2 regions of the Paenibacillus sp. FSL K6-1217 genome follow, and region 1 is predicted to be linked to the other one. Evidence: predicted binding sites of a transcription regulator. Region 1 holds the regulator's gene; the other holds the start of a gene.
What was found. Region 1 encodes CtsR, which represses protease genes until heat stress. Its sites were predicted from a motif close to ATGGTCAATAAAGGTCAAACA; they were not measured.

Region 2: clpP (ATP-dependent Clp endopeptidase proteolytic subunit ClpP) is a predicted target of CtsR. The motif match lies at 1,689-1,709, and genes of this name have one in related genera.

What each region holds. Positions count from the first base shown of each region.
Region 1 covers NZ_CP150271.1:4,363,197-4,367,411, forward strand. Annotated here, with positions in the region: gene MHH28_RS19320 (protein arginine kinase) at 1-919, opposite strand, end outside; gene MHH28_RS19325 (UvrB/UvrC motif-containing protein) at 948-1,469, opposite strand; gene MHH28_RS19330 (CtsR family transcriptional regulator) at 1,500-1,961, opposite strand; gene eis (enhanced intracellular survival protein Eis) at 2,322-3,494, opposite strand; rRNA gene rrf (5S ribosomal RNA) at 3,944-4,060, opposite strand; rRNA gene MHH28_RS19345 (23S ribosomal RNA) at 4,188-4,215, opposite strand, start outside.
Region 2 covers NZ_CP150271.1:5,307,299-5,311,513, reverse strand. Annotated here, with positions in the region: gene gap (type I glyceraldehyde-3-phosphate dehydrogenase) at 1-55, opposite strand, end outside; gene MHH28_RS23600 (sugar-binding transcriptional regulator) at 172-1,224, opposite strand; tRNA gene MHH28_RS23595 (tRNA-Arg) at 1,528-1,602, shown strand; gene clpP (ATP-dependent Clp endopeptidase proteolytic subunit ClpP) at 1,797-2,393, shown strand; gene MHH28_RS23585 (GDSL-type esterase/lipase family protein) at 2,477-3,115, opposite strand; gene MHH28_RS23580 (PdaC/SigV domain-containing protein) at 3,271-4,215, opposite strand, start outside.

The sequences.
Region 1 (4,215 bases):
CTTCCAGAATCCCCAGATCCACACCAAGCCGCAGATCGGAGAGCCGCTGTGCAGATTCTTTCAGTTCCATCACAGCAGCATAGGCCAGAATCCCGTAGGAGCGCTTGATACGGTCAGTAATCCGCAGGGCGGAATCGGCCAGCAGGCGTTCACGCGCATTCCGCTCATGCTCTATAATCTGGGTGACTACGCTATGAAGATTCTCGATAATCTCACTTTCAGTCTGACCAAGCGTAATCTGGTTCGAGATCTGAAAGATATTCCCTACTGCTTCGCTGCCTTCACCATAAATTCCTCTAACGGTAAGCCCCACCTGATTGACTGCGGACAAAATCCGGTTGATCTGATGAGTCATTACCAAGGCCGGCAGATGCACCATAACCGAAGCTCTCAGCCCTGTTCCCACATTGGTGGGACAGCTTGTTAAGTACCCTCTGCGGTCATCGAAGGCGTAATTGACAGCAGCCTCGAAAATATCATCGATGGCGGTTGCCCTGCCCCAGGCTTCTCTGACCTGCAGCCCCGGAAACAGGCATTGAATGCGGAGATGATCCTCCTCATTAATCATAATGCTGACCGACTCGTCCTCATTAAGAATGACTGCTCCGCCTTTGGAATCATCGGCCAGATTAGGACTGATGAGATGCTTCTCGACCAGCACTTTTTTGTCCAGCTCACCCAGCTCATCCAATCTCAGCAGTTCAAAGCTGCCGAAATCTGCCGATGCCTCACCCTGAAATACAGGGGCAAGCTGCTCCAGCACCTCCTCCGCCTGCTCTGTTGAAGCTAACAGCGGGAACGGAAGATGCTCCAGATTACGGGCGATACGCATACGGCTGCTGATGACAATCTCGGAATGACTGCCGCCGCAGCGCATCCATTCACTAAGTGCTTGTTCGGTATACCGGAGACTTGACATGCCTGATCCCCCCTATATATCAAAGACTTTACTCTTGTAGCATTTCTTTTTCAAGCTTGCGGATTCTGTCCCTCAGCTCAGCTGCGGTCTCGAACTCCTCCTGCACAATGCTCTCCTGCAATTCCTGCTTCAGCTCATCAATCTGGCGCTTGCACATAATCTGTGCACCCGCCCGCTGTGGGAGCTTCCCGACATGCGCCGTACTGCCGTGTACCCGTCTGAAGAGCGGGTCGAGCGTACTGTCGAAATACTTATAGCAAGAGCTGCAGCCGAACCGTCCCAGCTTGCTGAACTGTGAATAGGTCATGCCGCAGTTTTCACAATGCAGACCCTGCACACTTTGCGCTGCCGACTTGCCCTTGCCTGAGCCTTCCAGATCCAGCAGACCGGACAGCAGACTGTGGATAGAGAAGCCTCCCGCAGTTCCGGGAATCAGTTCGCCCTTCTCCCTTGCACAGCTTTCACAGATATGAAATTCCGTCTTCTCCCCGTTCACGATCTTCGTGAAGTGGAGTGTAGCTGGTTTGACGCCGCATTCCTGGCATAACATGAGCGGTGTCCCTCCTTACCATTTGACAAATTATTTGCCCAATAAAGAGATTAGCATGGCCTTCATAAGCTTGGCACGAATCTCATCCCGGTACGGCAGATTGACCGTCAGGCACTCCCGGGATACAGCGGAACGCATCAGACATGCTTCACGTTTGGAGAGGAAACGGGCCTCCTCCAGCTGATAAATCAGCCCTTCAGCAGAATTCTGATCTATATCATTCCCTATCGTGGAGTTCAGATGTGCGTACAAGGCCACATTCTGTGGCAGCTCATAGCGCTGAATCCGGATATATCCGCCGCCGCCGCGTTTGCTCTCCACTACATAACCCTTTTCCAATGTGAACCGTGTACTGATGACGTAGTTGATCTGCGACGGCACACAGGAGAACTGGTCCGCCAGATCATTGCGCTGAATCTCCACCGTACCTTCGGGACTCTCATGCAAAATATTCTTCAGATATTGTTCAATAATATCGGAGATATTACGCATCACTCACCCTCCAGTGTGTTAGCATTGGTAAAATCGTGCTGCGCCTCCGCCTGCCGTCCAGACATGCTCTTAAGAATTTAACCCGGGCAGGGATTTAAGAATCGGCTGCAATAGCCTTGGGGCTGCCCTTTTCTTCTAAATGTTACATTCCTGAGAACGATGACGTTTGGCCTGCGTTGACTTTGACTTTCTTTGACTTTTTCATATTATAACATATTCTCACTGAATTCCAAGGGGTACCTTCTATTTTTTACTTTTTGGCTGTATTGTATTCCGGTTGCCCACAGAGATCACTGAATTTAGGCGTTATGTATGGCAGAGCTCCTCCGCTTCTAAGGGAAGGGGAAGAGCCGTTTTGTGTCAGAAAAAATCGAATAATGCCGTCTCGGCCTGCGGAATTAGTGCTTCCAGCCAGGCTGCCGCCTCAGCCGTCCCGGATAATTGTCCGTACCGGGCTGCCTGAAGCGGACGTCTGTATCCCATCAGCAGTGCTGTAAGCGTGCCGATACCGCATTGAAGATCAGCCTCTGACCGCTCTCCTTGCATCCGGGTAAGCGTCGCTTCCCCGTGCTCCGATACATTCCACCGCCATAACCCGTTATTCCAGGCTGCATGCTTATCTTCAATATAAAACACCCGCTCCCGGTCACCCTCCGGCACATTAAAGGTCATGTTCTCCACAAAAGCCTTAGCATTGACGATACGCGCCATGAAGTATGGATAATTCTCCTGCGCAATCCGCGGATCGGGAAGGAGGAAGGGAAGAATGTCGTCAGCAGGCACCAGCTTCAGCTGGGCAGCCGTAATCATCGAATCATGATTGGCCAGGAAGGTCCACAAGCCTTGGCGGGCCTGCTCATTTCCATAGATGAACTCATCGATGACCAGCTCCTGCTGCACTATTTTATACAGCACATAACCCTCCGGTTCACCCTGCTCCGAATAAAACACACAGGCATGCATCTCGTCATCAAGCACACTCTCCTTCCACCAGGACTCGCTGCGCTGGAGTGTACCGTTATACCTCCTGGCAAATGAATCGTACATCTGCTGGAATACTGCAATATCCGAGATCCCGCGCTTCACGGTGCCTTGTATCTCTGTCTTGTGCGGGAACTTCCCTACAGGAATGGTGTACTTCTTATATTCACAGTAGATCTCCCAGCCGAATTTACGGTAAAAGGGAATCAGGAACGGATGCAAAAAGGACAACGTCTGACCCGCTTCGTTCATCCTCTGGAGCGCATGGGTCAGCAGCTCGGCCACATACCCCTGCCGGCGGTTCTCCGGCCAAGTGGCAACACCGGCAATTCCCCCCATAGCAACGGGCTTGCCCTGTATATATACCTGTAACGGAAGTAGCGTCAGCTTCGCGCCGATGCTGTCCCCTTCAAAAATCCCCCAGGTTTGTTCCGGTTTGAAGTTCTCCCTGGCGCGTACTCTATCTTCTGCAGAAACCTTATACTTAAAAGCATATTCGGACAAGCTCAGGCTGTCCTCAAATTCTTCGGCACGCAATTGCCTGATTTCCATTCTGTTCCCCCCGTTAACATTCCATAGATTAACTGCGAAGTTTGACACTGAATAATTGCTTATTAGAGAGTATAACAAGCCAAGCCGCCGGATGCTAATAAAGGCTGGCCATCAGCTGCAAAAAGAATAGTTATCCACAGCTTTTGCACAGCAAAGCAAAAAACCGGAAAGAGATTCTTTCCAGCTGAAATGAGTTATCCACGATTACGTTTTATCTATCCACATTATTCACTTTTTATCCACAAAATCGGTGTATTACTTATGTTTTCGCTTGACTCATCCACAATATTATGCATATTGCACCCATTAACCGGGGAGAGATTCATTCCTGAAATTGTATCCACATGTGCGTAATTTTTCTGCACTTGCTGAAATCTATCCACAGCTTTTCCACAGCCCTGCACAAAGCAAAAAAACCACTGTCGATTGCTCAACAATGGTTCCTATGTGCTTGGCAACGTCCTACTCTCCCAGGACCCCTCGGTCCAAGTACCATCGGCGCTGGAGGGCTTAACGGTCGTGTTCGGGATGGGTACGTGTGGAACCCCTCCGCTATCGCCACCAAACATGCGTCTGTGAAACAGACGCTGCCGCTTGAAATTCGGTTCATCACGGATGTGTGAATGAATTCCGTTGCGTTCAGGATTTGATTCCTGAAAACTGAATCCGAAACGAATCTGCGCGTTAGAATTTTTGGATAAGCCCTCGACCGATTAGTATT
Region 2 (4,215 bases), 940 kb from region 1:
GGAATGCAAGGCGTCCAATACGTCCAAAACCGTTAATACCAACTTTTACACTCATTGAATAGTTCCTCCTAGAGTTCGTTTTATTTATTCAAGACAGGCCGTGAGGCTCGTCAAGACAACAAGGTTAAGTATAATGCATAATACCTTTGCGCGCGCCCCATTTAATGGAATCTATAGGACCTTTTGTAGCTGTGTGTCGATTTCCCTGCCGATTTCGACAGCCGCCGCCTCGTCTATCACGAGAATATCCTCTTGCCCGAACCGCAGCATCGCATGAATGGCCTTCGCCTTGCGTTTGCCTCCGGCAATACCGATAACGACCTCTGTACGGATAATGTCTTCCAGGCGCAGCCCCATGGTCAGCATGGTGTGAACCACTTCGCCATCCTCATTGAAATAGTACCCGAAGGATTCGGCTACGGCCCCTTCACCCTGAATCTCAGAGATTGTCTCGGAGTCCAGCTTGCGGCGGTGAGTCATTTCAATGGCATCACCTATTCCATGTACAATAATACGCGATCTGCGGATAATTTGTACAATCTCTCCAATATTGGAGTCCTGTGCAAGCGACTGATAAGCGTCTCCGCTAAGCAGATCGGGCACATGCAGCAGACGGTAATTGGCACCAATCCGCTTGGCCATGGTTGAAGCAATGGTGTTGGCCTGTATCTCCATGCTCTCTCCCAGTCCTCCACGCGCCGGAACAACCCAGGCGTTCTTATAGGAATGGGAGAGCGGCGGGGTCAGCTGATCGGCCATCTCGGCCAGGGTTGATCCGCCTGTGACGGCAATCGTGTCGTCACTGCGCAGTACGCTGAGCAGTGCCTTGGAGCCTGCGCGCCCCAGTTCACGCTTGGTGAACGGCGATGTTTCACAGTCGCCAGGTACCACAATGACTTTGGTGAGACCGTATGTTGTACGAATTTTCTCTTCCAGATCATCCAGGCCGAATAGGCTCTTGGCGACCGGCTCCAGCAGGTCAAGCAGTCTGCGACCGGCATCGCTAATGCGCATACCGACGCTCTCGATCTCAATGAGCCCCTGCGATTTCAGAAGATCCGTCTCGGCGCGCAGTACCCGCTCAGTCATATCAAGCGAAGCGGCAAGCGTCCTGCGCCCAATAATATCGGACAGCATGATCTGATGTAGAATCGTATACCGTCTCTTAAGGGTTTCCATGAGATCAGGCAGAAGCTGCTTTTGGATTTCCAATAGATTACGCATGCTTTCACTCCTGCAACTTCGTCTTTCTCTTATCCCTTGTTCGTGGTCTCAAAATGTCCCGGGTTAACTTTTTAAGTCCCACCCATATTCTACCCAAAACTGACGCCGAGTGCAAGTGTTCCGAGACTATAATTCTCAGCCCGCTTTCATCTTATACATGGGCTTGTCCAATAGTCCGCAGGCTGGAAGCGCTGCCCCGGCTCTCTTTATGAAGGAAGGGTGAAGGCAGGCTAAACTATTTTTGAGCGGGATGCTTAATACACATTGCTTTTGTCAGAAAAGTATATTATAATAATTTCTGTTGCGCCCGTGGTCCAATGGATATGACGTAGGCCTCCGAAGCCTGAGATCCAAGTTCGATTCTTGGCGGGCGCGCCATTTTTTTCAAATTTAGTACATATTTTAGCAGCAATTATATTATATTTAACCAATGAGCCCCTTGCGGGCTCTTTTTTTTGAAAGTAAGTTTGACTTTCTTTGACTTTTTGTTTGAATTTGTTTATCATGTGGTTAATACGGTAACAGTAAAAAATGAACACATTCGAAGCACCAATTTCAAGGAGGTTTTCCACGTGAGTTATATTCCTATGGTAGTAGAACAGAGCAACCGCGGTGAGCGCGCTTATGACATCTATTCCCGCCTGCTGAAGGACCGCATCATTTTCCTTGGAACGGAGGTTAATGACGTGGTAGCCAATTCCATCATCGCACAAATGCTCTTCCTGGCTGCCGAGGACCCGGATAAGGATATTCACCTGTATGTGAACAGCCCAGGCGGTTCCATTACAGCGGGTATGGCAATCTTCGATACAATGCAATATATCAAACCGGATGTATCCACCATCTGTGTAGGGATGGCCGCCTCCATGGGAGCGTTCCTGCTGAACGCCGGCGCCAAGGGCAAGCGCTTCGCCCTGCCGAACAGCGAAATCATGATTCACCAGCCGCTCGGAGGTGCCCAGGGCCAGGCTTCGGATATCGAGATCCGTGCCCGCCGCATCATCAAGCTGCGCGAGAAGCTGAACCGCATCTTGTCCGAACGTACAGGCCAGCCGCTGGAGAAGATCGAGAAGGATACCGACCGCGATTACTTCATGAGCGCTGCTGACGCTGCCGAATATGGCATCGTGGACAAAGTGATTGAGAAGACACTGCCAACAGGCGTATAAGTAACTGCTTCAAGGAATACATGAAGAGGCTGTAACAGACCGGTCCGGTCCTGTTCCAGCCTCTTTGCTATGTCTATCCATACCTACCTCAAGCCTCTGTACCCCAGAGCGTCCAGCTTGCCTGCGATTACCCGGTAGCCTCTGCCGTTTGGGTGAATATGGTCCAGGAACAGCAGCCCCCGCTCATTGCCGGCAAACTCATGATAGATCGAAGCGAATCCTACGTGAATACTGCTGTAGCCTGCTGCATAGCGGTTGAACTGCCTTACCCACTCTGTGGCCTCATCCACCTGGGGATAGGGATTATATAGGCCCACCAATCGGATAATATAGGGAGTGCGGGTACCCGCTTTGAGCTGTGCCAGCATACCCATGATGTCGCTGTAGTTACGCTTGCAATCCTTAAGTGCCTGCGACAGCAGACCCTGGAATGCTCCGGGTCTGGGCCCGGCTGCCCGGGCTGCCTTAATCAAGTCATTGCCGCCAATGGACATCGTAATGATCTGTGCATCGGTCACCGCTGCCCGGTAGACCTTAGAGGTACTCAGCCGTTGCTTCAGCCCCCCGGTGGTCAGACCGTTGACCCCAAGATTCGCCGGCATCACCGGCGAGTCCAACCGCCCTTCCGCCATCCGGCGGTAGATGGGCACGAAGCCGTTCCCGGGCAGCGCCCCGAATCCGGTTGTAAGTGAATCCCCGATCGCCGTATAGGCATAGACCATAACCTTCCCTCCTCGTTATAAGCTGCTTGCCTTCTATAGCTTATGACTTTTCCGGTGGAGTGGTAACGGCAGGTTAGCCTGAATAGGCTCTGCATGAAGAATGCCCCTGGTCTCCCGGAGGGAGACACAAGGGCATTCTTTGGACAACCTGTATATTATTTCAGCGCTGCGAACGGACTGCTTCCGTCCGGCAGGAGTTCTTTGAAGCTGAAGGTGAATTCCGGGAAGCCTTCAGCATATGCCGTGTAGTCGTACAACTGGAAGAAGAGTACCGCTTTGCCATCTTTCAGATAGAAATACTTCTCGGTATTCAGGCCGTTGAACCCGCCCAGGTAGCCGCCGGTAGCCTTAAGCCCGGCGGACAGCTTGGCATTAAGCTGCTTCTTATAGTTGGGATTCGCCCCGAACAGGTCGCCCAGCAGCAGTCGTTTGCCGTCCTTCACCGAGAAGGTAAAGGCGTTGCGGTAAGTCATCCCGTGGGCCCCGCCGGTATACTCGTATTGGTTAGTGACCAGGCTGAGCACCCCATCCTGATTATAGGTAACTACATAGCCGCCTTCAAATTCATAAGGACGGTCATCCTTCGAGCGCTTGGTGATTTGATCCTCAGCCCCGGCTGCGAATTGCAGAACAGTCTGCTTAATCGTAGCATTGATCGCCTTCTCAGCCTCTGCACTTGCCAGGCCGCTGACAACCGGATAGTCCAGCCGGATAGGCGCATCCTTATAGTCCTTCGTATAGCTCGCTGTCTTGATCGTTATGGCATTCTGCGTTCTTTTCGTAACATTCAGCTGTCCTGCGGCTGCGCTCCAGTCGCCTTTATAGCCCATGTAATCACTTAACAGTTCGAATGGCACATAGAGCCGGTTATTCAGTTGTTTGCCCTGATATTCGCCGATATAATAGTTGTTCACACTGATCATAATGCCGTAATCCATGTTCGCCAACTTCATTTGCGCAGTACCTGTTCCTATGGAGTAGGTCTTCTCCGCTTTATCATAAGAGAGCGGCATCCCCAGCGCATCGCGCATGAAGGTCACCGGTACCCATACCTTTCCTTCCTGGAGCAGCCCCGTCTGGGCTGTACTTTTACCGTTAAC